3 regions of the Gordonia sp. 852002-50816_SCH5313054-c genome follow, and region 3 is predicted to be linked to each of the others. Evidence: riboswitches for the same ligand, from Rfam matches in the RefSeq annotation. Region 3 holds a riboswitch; each other region holds the start of a gene.

Evidence for each region. Region 3 has a riboswitch for S-adenosylmethionine ahead of A5788_RS13770 (bifunctional o-acetylhomoserine/o-acetylserine sulfhydrylase). Riboswitches for the same ligand answer to the same signal wherever they lie in the genome.
Region 1: linked by a shared signal. The riboswitch ahead of A5788_RS21205 (aminotransferase class V-fold PLP-dependent enzyme) and the one ahead of A5788_RS13770 (bifunctional o-acetylhomoserine/o-acetylserine sulfhydrylase) in region 3 are both predicted to bind S-adenosylmethionine.
Region 2: linked by a shared signal. The riboswitch ahead of A5788_RS02615 (amino acid ABC transporter permease) and the one ahead of A5788_RS13770 (bifunctional o-acetylhomoserine/o-acetylserine sulfhydrylase) in region 3 are both predicted to bind S-adenosylmethionine.

Annotation. Positions count from the first base shown of each region.
Region 1 covers NZ_LZTE01000079.1:63,354-68,458, reverse strand. Annotated here, with positions in the region: gene A5788_RS21220 (hypothetical protein) at 1-467, shown strand, start outside; gene A5788_RS21215 (phosphatase PAP2 family protein) at 479-1,666, shown strand; gene A5788_RS21210 (hypothetical protein) at 1,863-2,366, opposite strand; gene A5788_RS21205 (aminotransferase class V-fold PLP-dependent enzyme) at 2,363-3,691, opposite strand; SAM riboswitch class IV at 3,708-3,821, opposite strand; gene A5788_RS21200 (isochorismate synthase) at 3,988-5,088, shown strand.
Region 2 covers NZ_LZTE01000024.1:3,140-8,244, reverse strand. Annotated here, with positions in the region: gene A5788_RS02630 (hypothetical protein) at 1-197, opposite strand, end outside; gene A5788_RS02625 (gamma-glutamyltransferase family protein) at 547-2,508, shown strand; gene A5788_RS02620 (hypothetical protein) at 2,528-2,989, opposite strand; SAM riboswitch class IV at 3,150-3,267, shown strand; gene A5788_RS02615 (amino acid ABC transporter permease) at 3,290-4,288, shown strand; gene A5788_RS02610 (amino acid ABC transporter ATP-binding protein) at 4,369-5,105, shown strand, end outside.
Region 3 covers NZ_LZTE01000057.1:80,945-86,049, forward strand. Annotated here, with positions in the region: gene bfr (bacterioferritin) at 1-10, shown strand, start outside; gene A5788_RS13760 (MFS transporter) at 20-1,351, opposite strand; gene A5788_RS13765 (cutinase family protein) at 1,435-3,225, opposite strand; SAM riboswitch class IV at 3,537-3,684, shown strand; gene A5788_RS13770 (bifunctional o-acetylhomoserine/o-acetylserine sulfhydrylase) at 3,747-5,069, shown strand; gene metX (homoserine O-acetyltransferase MetX) at 5,099-5,105, shown strand, end outside.

The DNA of each region.
Region 1 (5,105 bases), on a different contig from region 3:
GCTTGAGCCTGGACGAGGCCATCGTCTACGTCGGCGCGACGCATGGATCGACGCTGCCGAAATCGCAACAGGCGTCGTTTGCGGCGAGCGTCAAGAGCGTCCGAGCCAACCTACACAAGGTGTACCTCAGCAACGCATTCGTCCCGAAGGACAAGGACGAGCTGATCGGCGTATTCGAAAAGGTGGCGGGTCTGCCGATCATCGGCGGCCCTGGCCTGACCTATGCTGCCGGAGTGCTGCAGAACCTCAGTGCCGGCGGCGAACTCAGCCACTACATCCCATTGTCGGATGTCTCGGTCAACGCCGTGTTCAACGGGGGCCGTGCCGTCAACGATCTCCGAACTTTCAAAGCAACACCCGAATGGGCGCTTGCGAGCGCACAGGGTGCTACAAAAGCGTTGTGCCGCACCACCGATGAAGGTAAGCCCTACCCGGGCGCCGACAAGACCGTCTACCTGGGCAAGTAAGGAAACACTCGATGTCATCGATCCACATTCCCGTCAGATCGCTCAGGCGCGTCGTCGCGGCCACCGCTCTGACCGCCTGCGCACTCCTCGGCGCACAGGTACCCACGGCCGTCGCGGCGCCGCCTCGACCCAACCCGACGCCGTTCCCCGCGGGTGCGATCGCGACGGTGTACCAGTCCGACGTCCACGGCTCTGACGTCATCTATTGGCCAGTGATCTCGAGCTTCACCGACATTCGCAATAACCACCCCGACACGATCGCCGAGAACTCGGACAGGGCCGCGGCGATCAATCAGTCGGCGAAGAACGATCCGGCACGTCAGAAGCGGGCACTCGACGACGGCTACGCGATTGACAGCTTGTCGCAGACGCAGCTCTACACAATGTCGGATGCGTTCGGCACCAACCTCGGTAGAGATTTCCGTCAGGCCCTTGCTGACAAACGACTGCCCAAGGTCTCGGCTCTGCTCGACACACTATTCGCCCGGGGCCAAGGCATCGCTGCGTCCACGGCGGTCGAGAAGGCCCTGTCTGACAACGACCGTCCGTATGTGGCCGAACCCGACCGCATCACGGTGTACAACCGGCCCGGCAGGTCCAAGAGCGACGTGCAGTCCAGCGGCTCGTCGTACCCGTCCGGGCACACCGCCTCGGCAATGATCCGCACCGGGCTGCTCGCATTGATGATTCCCGAACTCGCACCACAGTTCCTCGCGCGCGGCAGCGAGGCCGGCTACAACCGCGTCGTCCTCGGCGTGCACTACCCGCTCGACGTGATCGCCGGACGCATGGTCGCCGACGCCGCCGTCGCCGACAGATACGCCGACCCACGCTTCCGCCCACTGATCGTGGCCGCCGGACAGGAACTCCGCGCAGAACTCGAATGGCGTTGCCGCGCAGCACTATCGACGTGCATCGCGCGCGACACACCCTATCGCAGCACACCCGACGCACTGGCCGACTACAACAAGCGCATGTCCTACGCACTCTCGCGCATCGGCTCGCCGAGTGCAGCGTTCGTCGTACCGCCCGCAGCCGTCGACCTCGTGCTGCGCGCACATCCTCGCCTCACCCGCGCACAAGCAGCCGACCTACTGCGACGCACCGCGTATCCCGCCGGATACCCACTCGACGACCAACGCCCCGGCGCACAGTCGTGGCAGCGCCTCAACCTCGCCCGCGCCTACGCCGCCCGCTGATCGAACCCCACCCGCCGAGCCACCCCGCTGATCGAGCTTGCTACCCGCTGATCGAGCCCACTCCGCTGATCGAGCTTGTCGAGATCACCGCCCGCCGACCGAGCCAATCCGCTGATCGAGCCCCACCCGCTGATCGAGCTTGTCGAGATCACCACCCGCTGATCAGCTTGTTACCCGCTGATCGAGCTTGTCGAGATCACGCAGCCCGGCGAGACTCGAACTGCGGCAGCACCTCTGCGCGCACGCGGTGCTCGGTGGCCGAGCCGTCGATCGGCACGATGAGCACGGCGTCGGCGACCTCTGCCGCGTAGATGTCTCGGATCAGTGTGGCCAGGCCGTGCGGGGTGCCGACGTAGCGCACGGTCTCTGCGCGATCCCCCACGGACGTCACCGCCGAGCCGGCAGCCGACACCGAGGCGACAGACGCGCGCGCCGACCCCGGATGCGGTGCGATCGCAACCTCGACAGCCAGTGCTACCGAGAAGTTCGCGGTGTCACGGGTGCCGGCCCGCAGTAGCGAGCGAGTGCGCTGGGCGTCGCGCAGCGTCGAACGTCGCACGACGATCGGCAGTTCGGCGGCACCGGCGTCGCCGACGATCGCAACCCGCAGCGCCGGGCGGCCGATGGTGATGACGCCGGTGTCGGCAGCAAGGAGCTGGTCGGCGAGAACGTCTGTCGGAGAACTCGATTGGATCGTCACGAGTGTGCCTTTCGGTGGTGGATGTCGGGGGCGTCGGCGCTGCGATCGCTCAGGCAGCGCAGCGCGTGGAGCAGGCGGTCGACGTCGTCGGACGAGCTGCCGAGTCCGAAGCTCGCGCGTACGGCGCCGTCGGGATAACCGAGTCGGTCGAGAAGCGGGTGAGCGCAGAACTTTCCGTCGCGCACACCGATGCCGTGTTCCGAACTCAGGTACTCCGCCACCTCGCGCGGGCTATGGCCGTCGACGGTGAAGCCTGCGATGCCGACGCGCTCGAGGCCGTCGTCGAAGACACGAAGGGGGGTGACTCCGTCGATCTCGGCGAGTCCGGCGTCGAGTTGTGCGCACAGGTACGCCTCGTGCGCGCCGATCCACTCGTGTCCGAGATCGGTGATCGCGTCGCATGCGGCAGCAATCGCGATGGCGCCCAACACATTAGGAGATCCCGCTTCGTGACGCGCTGCACCCGTGTGCCACGACACCGACGCGCAACCGGCCTCGACGTCGACGTCTGCCGTTGCACCGCCGCCCGCCAGATACGGCTGCGCGGCGTCGAGCCAGTCGGTGCGTCCGATCAGCACACCCGCGCCGAACGGCGCGTAGAGCTTATGGCCCGAGAAGACGAGGTAGTCGATGCCGTGGCTGACGATCGACACCGGGCGATGCGCGACGAGTTGTGCGGCGTCGACGAGGATTCGGGCGCCGTGCCGGTGCGCAATCGATGCGAGTCGCGAGATCGGGAGGACCTCGCCGGTCACGTTCGACGCCGCGGTCACCGCAAGTAGCGCGGCGGGCTTGGCTGCGAGTTCGCGCTCGACGGCGGCGAGAGTCTCATCGATGGTCGACGCAACTTCGACGATGCGTGTCCACTTGTCTTTGCGTTCGACCCATGGAAGCAGGTTCGCGTGGTGCTCGATGTCGAGAACGACAACGTCGCCAGGCGTCACATGCGCCGCGAGGTTGATCGCGTCGGTGGTGTTGCGAGTGAACACGACGGCGTCGTCGGCGCGACCACGGACAAAGCGTCGAACGGTCTCGCGGCACTCCTCGTAGCGACGCGTCGTGACCTGCGACAGATGTCCCGCGCCGCGGTGCACGCTGGCGTAGGTGCTCAGCGAGTCGGCGACGGCATCAGCCACCGCGCTGAGTGCGGGGGCGCTGGCCGCGTAGTCGAAGTTGGCGTAGCGCACCGTCGTACCGTCGGAAAGCGGCGCGCATTCGGCGGCGCCGACGACGTCGGCGAGTGGGGCGATAGTTGGGGTCTGCGCAGGCGAAACAGCCTTGGCCTGCGAGAACTCGGTGTGCGAACGGGTGACGACAGCAGTCATCGAATAGTCTCCTTGGAATCCACGCTTGCCGTACCCACCCTGGGCACGGCCAGGTCGTCACCCGGAGCACCCCACCGCGGAGGAGGGTTGCCGACCAGCTAGCCGGGGCTTGTCGCTGGCACTCATGACCTGTTCCAAGGATCACCGACGCGACGCTGAGCTGTCAACTTTCACTCAGCGTGCACGAAAGGCGGCCGAGGGTGCGATCGCCGAGCGTGTTATCGAGCCCGATTCTGCGCGCCGGCCGCGCCGGTCTGTGCGCGGTTGCGCTTCCACGCAACCGGTAGCGTGAATCCATGCCAGCTTCGGAGGTCTTCGTCCTGTCCAGGCCGCACGGCACCGTTCGAGCGCGTGGCGCTTCCGCGGGATTCACCGACGCCACCGAGGCTGCCGAGGCGTTGCGTTCCGGGCGCATCGGCGCCGTCACCGGGGCGATCGGGTTCACAGCCGCCGACGACGCCGCGCTGCTGGTTCCCGAAACCATCACGCACAGCGGTTCGGCGATCGTGGGGCAAGCGCCGGAGCCTGCTCACGCCGAGCGCGTCACATTGATTCCCGACGCCGCGACGCATCGGGACCGGGTCGCACGTGCCATCGACGAGATCGACGCGGGGGCGTTGTCGAAGGTCGTGCTCGCGCGCGCCGTCGAATTCGATGTCGAACCTCCCGTCGACCCGGACCGACTTCTCGAAGCCCTGGCGTACGGAAACGCCGAGCACTCTGCGTTTCTCGTCGACCTCAGCGTCGACGAGCACACCGACCCGCGCGCTCGATGGCTCATCGGAGCTAGCCCAGAAGTGTTGCTGCGCAAGCAAGGTCTCGAGGTTACGTGCCGCCCCTACGCGGGATCGGCGGCGCGCTCAGCAGACCCCGACGTCGACCATGCTGCCGGCCGGGTACTGCTCGCCTCGACGAAGGACCGGGCCGAGCACGCGTTCGTCGTCGACCATCTCCGCGACGCGCTCGAGCCGATCTGTCGCGAACTCGACGTGCCCGATCAGCCTTCGCTGGTCTCAACCGGCGAGATGTGGCACCTCGCGACAGCGATTCGCGGCGTGCTGAGCGATCCGACGATCACCGCACTCGACCTCGCACTGCTGCTGAGCCCGAACCCTGCGGTGTGCGGAACACCGGGAGATGTTGCAGCACAGTTCATCTCGAATCACGAGGAGCGTCGTGGATTCTACGCGGGCGCCGTCGGATGGTCGGGCTCCGCGGGCGACGGCGAGTGGATGGTGACGATCCGTTCGCTCGAACTGTCCGACGATCGTCGTCACGTCCACACCTGGGCAGGCGGCGGCATCGTCGCCGGGTCGGAGCCGCAGGCAGAGCTCGACGAGACGTCGGCGAAGCTCGCGACCGTCCTGCGCGCGCTCGGCGTCGTCGAGCTCGGTTGACGTCGGGGTAGTGGGTG
Region 2 (5,105 bases), on a different contig from region 3:
GGATCCGAGGCGGGGACGGAAGTTGCGGGAATCAGTGGTGGATCTATGTCTCCAGCGGCGGCGAACCGGCGGACCAATGGTACGACGACTTTGTCGTAGTCTGCACTGATGCTCCACACTGCGTCGAGAATGCACAGAGAGATGCTGCTCCACCGGACCTTACGCGGTGTCGGGTTGAGTTCGATGATGCCGTCCACGACGCTATCGAGTTGGTCTAGGCGAGTGGCCACGATGGTCTCCAGTCCTGCAGCTTCGGTGCTGTCATCAATCTATCGATGGGACCGGCCGACGAATTACTGGAATGAAGAAAACGGTGTGACATGCGTCGATCGCGACACAAAGGCCGGAGCCCTACGAGCTTGTGCCTTTGCTGCCGCTGGCTGAGGTCGACAATCGCTCGTCCACTTGGCACGGCGACTCCAATCGTGCCGCGCATCCAGCATTGATCGCTGACATCGAACCAAACGTCGCATCGACTCGGGCGGTACACGCGAATGGACTCGTTAGTCCTTCAGTCGCGACCGGATGCTTCTACCCTTGACCCGTATGCGCCGTCCACCGCACCCCCGCCCGCTCCTCCGCGCCGCAGCGTTGGCCATCGCGCCTGCGCTGATCCTGACGGCCTGCTCGTCGACAAATGACGACGCCGCCCAACCGTCCGTCACCTGCGGCGAGATTCCGACGGGCACGCAGACCGACTCCAGCGCGGCGCCAAAGTCGTCGCAGGACATCTCGACACGACCCGAGGCCGCCACCGGCTATCGCACCGGGATGCAGCCCGTGCAGACCAACACCTATGCCGCGGCGACGGCCAATCCGCTCGCCACCAAGGCGGCCTGCGAGACGCTGCGGGACGGCGGTACCGCGGCCGACGCGCTCGTCACAGCGCAGATGGTGCTCGGCCTGGTCGAACCGCAGTCGTCGGGCATCGGTGGCGGGTCTTTCGCTCTCTACTACGACGCCGCCAAGCACAAGGTCACCGCTTTCGACGGCCGCGAGACAGCCCCGGCGGCGGCCACCGAGGACTACTTGCGCTACATCAGCCCCATTGATCAACGTGCACCCATCCCGAGCGCCCGCGCATCTGGCCGCTCCATCGGTGTGCCCGGCGCTGTGCGCATGCTGGAAGAGATCCACAAGGAACATGGCCGCACCGCCTGGAAGAACCTCTTCGATCCCGCGGTCAGCCTGTCCGACAACGGCTTCGACATTTCGCCGCGACTCGCCACCGCAATCTCCGAGTCGGCTGGCGACCTCAAGGCCGACGACGACGCGCGCTCGTACTTCCTCAATCCGGACGGCACACCGAAGACTGCTGGAACGCGACTGGCCAACCCCGCGTACGCGAAAACGTTGGGCGCGTTGGCAACCGACGGCGCTCAAGCGCTATACACCGGCTCGGTCGCCGATGCGATCGTCGCGAAGGCTGGCTCGACGTCGAACGGTATGACGCCGAGTCTCCTTACCGCCGACGACCTCAAGAACTACAAGGCAATGCGCCGCGAACCGGTCTCCACCGAGTACCGCGGGCATCGCATCGTGGCGATGCCAGGACCGTCGTCGGGTGGCATCACTGTCGCCGCGACGATGGGCATCCTCTCCAACTTCGACATTCCGTCGATGGGGCCGACCGGCGTCGACCGCGACGGCGGGCATCCGAATCCCGAAGCGGTGCATCTGATCAACGAGGCCGAACGCCTCGCCTATGCCGACCGTGACAAGTACATCGCCGATCCCGACTTCATCCCGTTGCCGGGCAAGGGTGTAGCGACGATGTTGGATCCGACCTACCTGAAACAGCGTGCGGCACTGATCAAACCGAACACGTCGCTGGGTAAGGCACAGCCCGGAGACCTCGGTGAGGTCCCGCTCGGTTCGTACACCGGCACAGAACACGGAACCAGCCACATCACCGTCGCCGACAAGTACGGCAACGTGGCGTCGATGACGACGACCGTCGAATCGGCGTTCGGCAGCTTCCATATGGTCGACGGCTTCATCCTCAACAATCAGCTCACCGACTTCTCCGCTGAGCCACGCGACGAGTCGGGAGCGCTTCTCGCCAACCGGGTTTCGCCGGGCAAGCGGCCGCGATCATCGATGGCCCCGACCCTCGTTATGCAGCCGGGAGCCAACGGTGCGCCGGACACCCTCAGCGCTGCTCTCGGCTCGCCCGGCGGCTCCGTGATCATCCAGTTCGTCGTGAAAACGCTTGTTGGAATGCTGGATTGGAAGCTGAACCCGCAGCAGGCCGTGTCGATGATCGACTTCGGTACGGCCAACACCCCGACGTCGAATGTCGGCGGCGAGCACCCGCTGGTCAACACTGCGAACGGCGGCGCCGACGATCCGCTCGTCAAGGGATTGCGCGAACGCGGAGAACAGGTGTCGGTCGACGATCAGTCCAGCGGGCTCAGCGCACTACAGCGCTCAGGCAACGGCTGGCTCGGCGGGGCCGATCCTCGCCGCGAGGGCGCCGTGATGGGCGACGACGCGTCGTTGAAGTGAGGTCGACGTCGGCGGGACGCTATTGATTCTCAACCGTCCGCGCCAGAATCCCGAGCGTCGCGCGTAGCCCGGCCTCGGGAATGATCGGGAACCGGCCTTTGATGTCCTCGTGGGTCACGCGGCTCCAGTCGTAGTACGACGTGACGAGCGTGCCGTCGTCAGTCGGTTCGAGTCGGTATCCGTAGCGGTGATCGAGGGGCGGTCGGACGGTGCCGATGATCGTCCATTCGACCCACCGGTTCTGCTCGTAGCCCGTGATGATCACCCTCACGTCGTACTTACCCATCGGAAGGTCGTTGAGCGATTCGCGATCCATGTGGACGACAAACTCATCGCCCACCGCGCCGACCGTCGACCCTTCCGCACTTTGCAGCATGCCTGAGCTGTCGATGGCGACGTGACCTTCTGGCGTGGTCAGAAGCTCAAAGATCGCCGACGGCTCGGCCTGGATCAAGCGGGTGATCTCGAATAGCTCGGTCATAAGGCTCTCCTCGTGTCGGCGTTGTGCCCACGATATGTGTTCCACCGCGGGGCACAGGGGCGACGCCTTCGCGAACAATCCGACCGTCCACTTCGCGACCCTAAGAATCGCGCAGATTCATACCCTCGGCGCGGCGTCGACCTGGCACTAACCTGGCGTCGGTTATGAGTGTCAGCGCCCAGCCCTGGCTTGCTGGCCGGCAACCCTCCGTCGTGGTGGGGTGCTCCAGGTGACAACCCGACGGAAGCAGGCGCTCGCCGCTGCCGTAACAACGACATCGAGGATTGAAGACCGATACCTGTGACCGCTGAACTTTCCGCTGCGCAGTCGCGTCCGCTGACCAGCGAACCGCGTGACGCAGAACTGCTTTCGGCCAAGCTGGTCAAGGCGCGCAAGCCCGGCCAGTGGGTGAGTAGCGCCGTGGTTCTCGTGCTTGCGGCAATGCTGGTGCACACGCTGATCACCAATCCGCGGTTCCAGTGGGATGTGGTCGGCGACTACTTCTTCCACGCATCAGTTCTGCGCGGCCTCGGCTTGACTTTGTGGCTGACTGCGTCAGTCATGGTGTGCGGCTTCGCATTGGGGATTCTGCTCGCCGTGATGCGCTTGTCGTCGAATCCCATCTTGTCGACGCTGAGCGCAGGCTACGTCTGGTTGATCCGATCTATTCCGCCGCTTGTCCAGTTGCTCTTCTGGTACGAGCTGGCCTCGCTGTATCCGCAACTGTCACTAGGGATTCCGTTCGGTCCGGAGTTCGTCAAAGCCGATACGGCGCACCTGTTCTCGGGCGTGCTGGCAGCGTTCGTCGCACTGACCCTGGACGTCGCGGCCTTCGCTGCCGAGATCGTGCGCGGGGGCATCCTCTCCGTCGACCGCGGTCAGGCGGAGGCCGCAGAAGCGTTGGGGCTCAGTCGGTATCGCATCTTCCGTCGAATCATCCTGCCGCAGGCCATGCCGGCGATCGTCCCGGCGTCGGGCAATCTGCTCATCGGTCTGCTCAAGGCGACGTCGATCGTCAGTGTGATCGCCGTCCAAGACCTGCTCTACTCCGTACAGCTGATCTACCAGCAGAACTACCTGATCCTGCCTCTGCTGTTGGTCGCGACCATCTGGTACATCATCGTCACCAGTGTGCTCTCGGTAGGGCAGTACTTCGTCGAACGTCACTACTCGCGTGGCAATCGCCGACCGCAACAAGGCTTCTGGACGACGGTCCGTGAGAACTTGCCGCTGTTCGGGCGAGTGCGTACCGACCTTCGCAGGTTTGATCGTCGTAACGAAGGTGCGGTGGGCGCGTGAGCTTTTCGACCACGCGCCGCGGGTACACCACGGCCGGGCATGACAATCACACCTACGACGAGACGCTACCTCTCGTCCGAATCCGAGGACTGCGCAAGAGTTTCGGACTCCACAAAGTCCTCGACGGCATCGACGTCGACGTCCCGCGTGGCACTGTAACCGTGCTGCTCGGACCGTCGGGCTCCGGCAAGTCGACGCTACTGCGCTGTATCAATCACCTCGAGAAGCCCGACAGCGGGTTCGTCGAGGTCGGCGGCGAGATCATCGGATACCGGCCGTCGTCGGGAAAGCTGCACGAACTGTCCCATCGTGAGATCGCGCGTCAGCGCGCCACCATCGGGATGGTCTTCCAGCAGTTCAACCTCTTCGGGCATATGACCGTGCAGCAGAACGTGATCGAAGGACGGTTGGCTGCGGGTATCCCGCGCGGCGAAGCTGTCGCACGAGCCGGCGATCTGCTCGAACGTGTCGGCATGGCTGGACGCGAAAGTGCCTACCCACGCCAGCTCTCCGGCGGTCAGCAGCAACGTGTCGCCATTGCCCGAGCCTTGGCGCTCAAGCCGCGCCTCATGCTGTTCGACGAACCGACAAGCGCGCTCGATCCTGAACTCGTCGGCGAGGTTTTGGCCGTGATCCGCGATCTCGCACGCAGCGGCATGACCATGGTGATTGTCACGCACGAGATCGGGTTCGCACGTGAAGTTGCCGACCAGGCGATCTTCCTCGACGGCGGGCGCATCGTCGAATCCGGGGTTCCCGCAGAGATTCTCGACGACCCGCAGCACGAGCGCACGAAAGCGTTTCTCTCCGCGGTGCT
Region 3 (5,105 bases):
CGTGGGCTGAACCAGCCACTCACTCCGACTCGGCCCCGGCACCAGCAGGTGTCGGGGTCGCTGTTGTTGATGTGGTTGTTGTCGATGTGGCTGTTGTCGATGTGGCTGTGTGCCGGGCAGCCGAGCGTCGGGCAACAGCCAACGCCACACCCAGTACGACGATGCCGGCAACCGCGAGTCCTGCCCCGAGGACCGACGGCGCTCGGTACCCGAATCCCGCGGCGATCACCACGCCACCGAGCCACGCACCGAGTGCGTTCGCAATGTTGAGTGCTGAATGGTTGAGCGCCGCGGCCAGCGTCTGAGCGTCTTCGGCCACGTCCATGAGACGCGTTTGCAGTGCGGGCACCATCGCCGTCGCACTGACCCCGACGAGGAAGGTCAGCGGAACGGCCGCCCACGGCGACGCGACGAATGCGGCAAACAATCCGAGCACCACCGCTGTCGCGACGAGTCCCACGAAAATTGCGCGCGGCACGCTCGAATCAGCGGCGGCACCGCCGACCAGGTTGCCGACCACCATGCCGACGCCGAAGACCATCAACACCACCGGAACCCATCCGACCGAGATACCCGTGAGGCTTGTCAGCGCCGTGTTGAGATACGTGTAGAACGCGAACATGCCGCCGAACCCGACGACGCCGATCGCCAGCGTCAACCACACCTGAGGCCTGGTGAGGGCGCCGAGTTCGGTCATCGGATTGGTGACGGCCATGTCGTCGAGTGCGGGCAACGTGACGAACAGCGCACCGATCGTCACGATGCCGATGATCACCACGACCACGAAAGCTGCTCTCCAGCCGAGGCTTTCGCCGAGCCAGGTCGCCAACGGCACACCGAGGACATTGGCGACAGACAACCCGAGGAGAACGAGACCGACCGCCTTGGCACGGTTGCGAGGTCCGGCCAGGTGCGCAGCGACGAGGGCCGCGACACCGAAATACGCGCCATGCGGGAGTCCCGCCACGAATCTCGCGACCATGAGCGTTCCGAAGTTCGGCGCCAGCACGGTCGCGGCATTGCCGACCGTGAATGCGACCATCAGTGCGATCAACAGCGTGCGGCGAGACATCCGCGCGGTCAGCGCTGCGATGAGCGGCGCGCCGACAACCACCCCGAGTGCGTAGGCCGAGACAACATAGCCCGCCGTCGGCTCGGAGACATGCACCGAGGACGCGATGTTTGGCAACAAGCCCATCGCGACGAACTCCGTGGTGCCGATCCCGAAACCGCCCAGCGCCATCGCCAGCATGGCGAACCGACGAGTGGCGTCGGAGTGGACGACATTCCTGTTCGTCCCGGGTCCATTCGTCCCGGGCCCAGTCGTCTCCGTCGTGGTGGTTGAGGACATTCCCGCTGCAACGAGCACCCCGGTCGGCGTGATTCCGCCGTCGACGGTGAATTCGTTCACACCCGCCCGGCGCGGGGCCGGAGTCAGGCAGCTGGTGCGCCCTCCGCCGCTGGTTTCGGTGTCACGCTCTCCGGCGACGATGCACGCGGCGTCGACGCACCGGGTGTCGACTCGTCAGATGTCGACGTGTCGGCTGTTGGCTTGTCGGGTGTTGACGTGTCGGGTGTTGGCTGGGGCGCCGACGACTCTGGTGCAGGCGCCTGCGCGTCACTGGGATTCTCGCTCGGCTGTGACGACTCCCCGCCCGGGTGCGGTTGGGGTTGCGGCGAGTCGCTGACAGTCGGAGGCGTCGACCCGGCTCCGGTGCCCGTCCCGTCAGCTGCGCCGTCGCCACCAACGCCGGCCGAATCGTCGACGACTTTTCCGCCAGAGGGACCCTCAGTGCCGGTGGCGCCCTCATCCCCGGTGCTGACCCCAGCTCCGGTGGTGCCGAGCCCTTCGTGGTCACCGACGTTCTTCTCCGTGACCACGGTCCCCGAGGCTTCGGCGATCTTCTCCGATGCCGACAGCGCCATCAGCGACTCGGTGTGGCTGGTCGTCGTCGACGGAGAGCGCAGCGACGCGAGCCACTCTTCGAACGCGACAAGCGACGGTCGGTACGCGGGTCCGGGAATGCCTGTGACATCGCGGCCGGTCAGTGTGTAGGCCCAGAACTTTCCGAAGTTCAGCGGCATCGCCGCGATGCTCCTGACGCTGGTCCTCAACGCGTCGACGCCCTGCCCCCAGAGCACCGGATTCCATGTGAACAATCCTCGTGCCATGTCCTGGAACGTGTAGACGTCGGTGAGTACACCGCCGTAGCCGAGTTGGGGCAACTGCGGGAACCAACCCATGGCCCACCGGATCGGCGGCTGGAAGTCGGCCAGTGTGATGCCGAGGATGTCCGGGAACTTCCACCGCTTGCTCACGAGGTCGGGCACGGTCCAGCCGAGACCGAGTTTGTCGACGAACTGCTGGGTGAGGACCCACGCCGACGACGGCACGACGAGCTGACACGTACTGACCTGGCCAGTGGTGTTGTCGCAGTGCAACGGCTTGACTCCCCATGCGTCCCACAGGGCCCCGTTGGTCGCTGCCAAATACATGTAGAGCGGGTACAGACCATGCTTGACCCAGTAACCCGCGAAGCCATCGAGGGCACCGAGCGGATCGTGGAGCGGATCGGGCAGGTCGCAGATCGGATCGCCCGTGAAGCACACGGAGGTCACCGGAATTCCGCCGAAGTCGTCGACGCCGCGTCCGCCCGCCATGGTCAGTCCGGGGATAACGCCGATCAGAACGCGTTCGATGCCCTGTCCGTAGAGAGTTCCTGCCTGCCGCGGATCGGAGTAGAGCAGTCCGGAGACTTTGGTCGGTGAGATCTCGTGGCCAGAAGTATTGCCGGTGCCGATGCCGGTGAGTACGTCGCCGGCGATTCCCGCGCCCTGCGAGTACCCGACGATCACGACCGGATAGCCCTGACACTGCGCCTGATAGCTCGCCACTGTCGACATCGTTGCCGCGACGCCCTGCGACTGACTGTCGTCGAAGCCGAAGGCACCCAACGGCCAAATCGACGCCGGATACTCGACGCGCTCGACGGTGTAGCCGGCGTACTGCGGCTGACGCGTGACGCCGTCGAGCAGATGTGCCTGGGGATCCCACGTACCGCCGACGAAGACGAGTGCGCCGTTGCCGCAATCGGCGCTGGCCTCGGCTCGCGCGACACCCGCGCCGGAAGTCTGGCCTATCGCGAGGAGAACCGCTGCGACTGCGGCGAGTCCGAGTGTGCTCGCCGCCCTGATCGATCGCCTGAAACCGAAGTGACCACCCATGCGTTCTCCACCAATCCGGCCGGTTCTGCCGTGTCATCGCGACGTGGTCGGAATCCGAGTTTGCCGACCCCTCGCGAATGATCGGATCGTAGAAGTTTGTGACCCACGCCACGGCAGAAACCGACGATCGCGCGGCGAACCGTCGATAAAGAACGTCAAATTCGACTGTTCGGACTACACGAGAAGGCATTCTTCGGGGCCATTCGCCGCCGACGAGCACCGCGGCCGCAACGACGCCTTGTCCAGCCCAAGAACCAGCCTGCGTCGGAGGGTTCTCACTTCATTTCGACCGTGTTATATCCTTGACGCCAGGTCATGAGTATCAGCGCAAAGCCCCGGCTCGCTGATCGGCAACCCTCCAACCGCGGTGGGGTGCTCCGGGTGATGACCGGGTTGTGGGACCCCGCTCCTCGATGATCTCCATCGAAGATGGTTTCGGGTCCCCGGCAAGCGCGGGTCCGAAGGTCGGACCCCAACAGGGTCGTCGTGCCCTGCCGACCGTAGAAAGTGACGCATATTCAATGTCTGACGTCGACGTCGACCAGAACCCAGCCGACAACTGGAGTTTCGAGACCAAGCAGATCCACGCGGGCCAGTCAGCCGACGCGGCAACCAACGCCCGCGCGCTACCGATTTACCAGACCACGTCGTACACCTTCAACGACACCACCCATGCCGCGAACCTGTTCGGTCTTGCCGAGCCGGGCAACATCTACACGCGGCTGATGAATCCGACGCAGGATGTCGTCGAACAGCGTCTTGCCGCCCTCGAGGGCGGCGTCGCGGCGCTGCTCGTCGCTTCGGGCCAGGCTGCGGAGACGTACTCGATCCTCAACATCGTCGAAAACGGCGGGCACGTCGTGTCGAGTCCTCGGCTCTACGGCGGAACGTACAACCTGTTCCACTACACGCTGCCCAAGTTCGGCATCGAGGTCACCTTCGTCGAGGATCCGGAGGATCTCGACTCCTGGCAGGCCGCCGTACGCGACAACACCCGCGCGTTCTACGGCGAGTCGATCTCCAACCCGAACAACGAGATCCTCGACATCGAGGGCATCTCGGAGGTTGCACACCGCAACGGCGTGCCGCTCATCGTCGACAACACCGTCGCCACCCCGTACCTGCTCAACCCGCTCGCGCATGGCGCCGACATCGTCGTGCACTCGGCCACCAAGTACATCGGTGGGCACGGAACCGCGATCGGCGGCGTGATCATCGACGGCGGCACCTTCGACTGGCGTGTCCAGCGCGACGGGAAAGACCTGTTCCCCGGTTTCACCACGCCCGATCCGAGCTACCACGGTGCCGTCTTCGCCGATCTCGGCGCTCCCGCGTACGCGCTCAAGGCACGCGTGCAGTTGCTCCGAGACACCGGTGCAGCCATCTCGCCGTTCAACGCATTCCTGCTCGCCCAGGGTCTCGAGACCTTGAGCCTGAGGGTCGAGCGTCACGTCGCCAACGCGCAGCGCGTCGCCGAGTACCTCAACGACAACCCGCAGGTCGAAGAGGTCTACTACGCCGGCCTTTCGTCGTCGCCCTGGTACAAGCGTGGCCAGGAGCTCGCGCCGAAGGGCCAAGGTGCGGTCATCGGCTTCGAGATCGCAGGCGGCGTCGACGCGGGCAAGCGGTTCGTCGAGGCGCTCACGCTGCACAGCCACGTCGCCAACATCGGTGATGTGCGCTCGCTGGTGATCCACCCCGCATCGACCACCCACAGCCAGCTGACCCCCGAGGAGCAACTCGCCGCGGGTGTCACCCCCGGCCTCGTCCGCCTCGCGGTGGGCATCGAGGGAATCGACGACATTCTCGCCGACCTCGACCGGGGTTTCGAAGCAGCCAAGTAAACATTTCAGAGCAAGGAGCGAGGACACCTGTGTCGG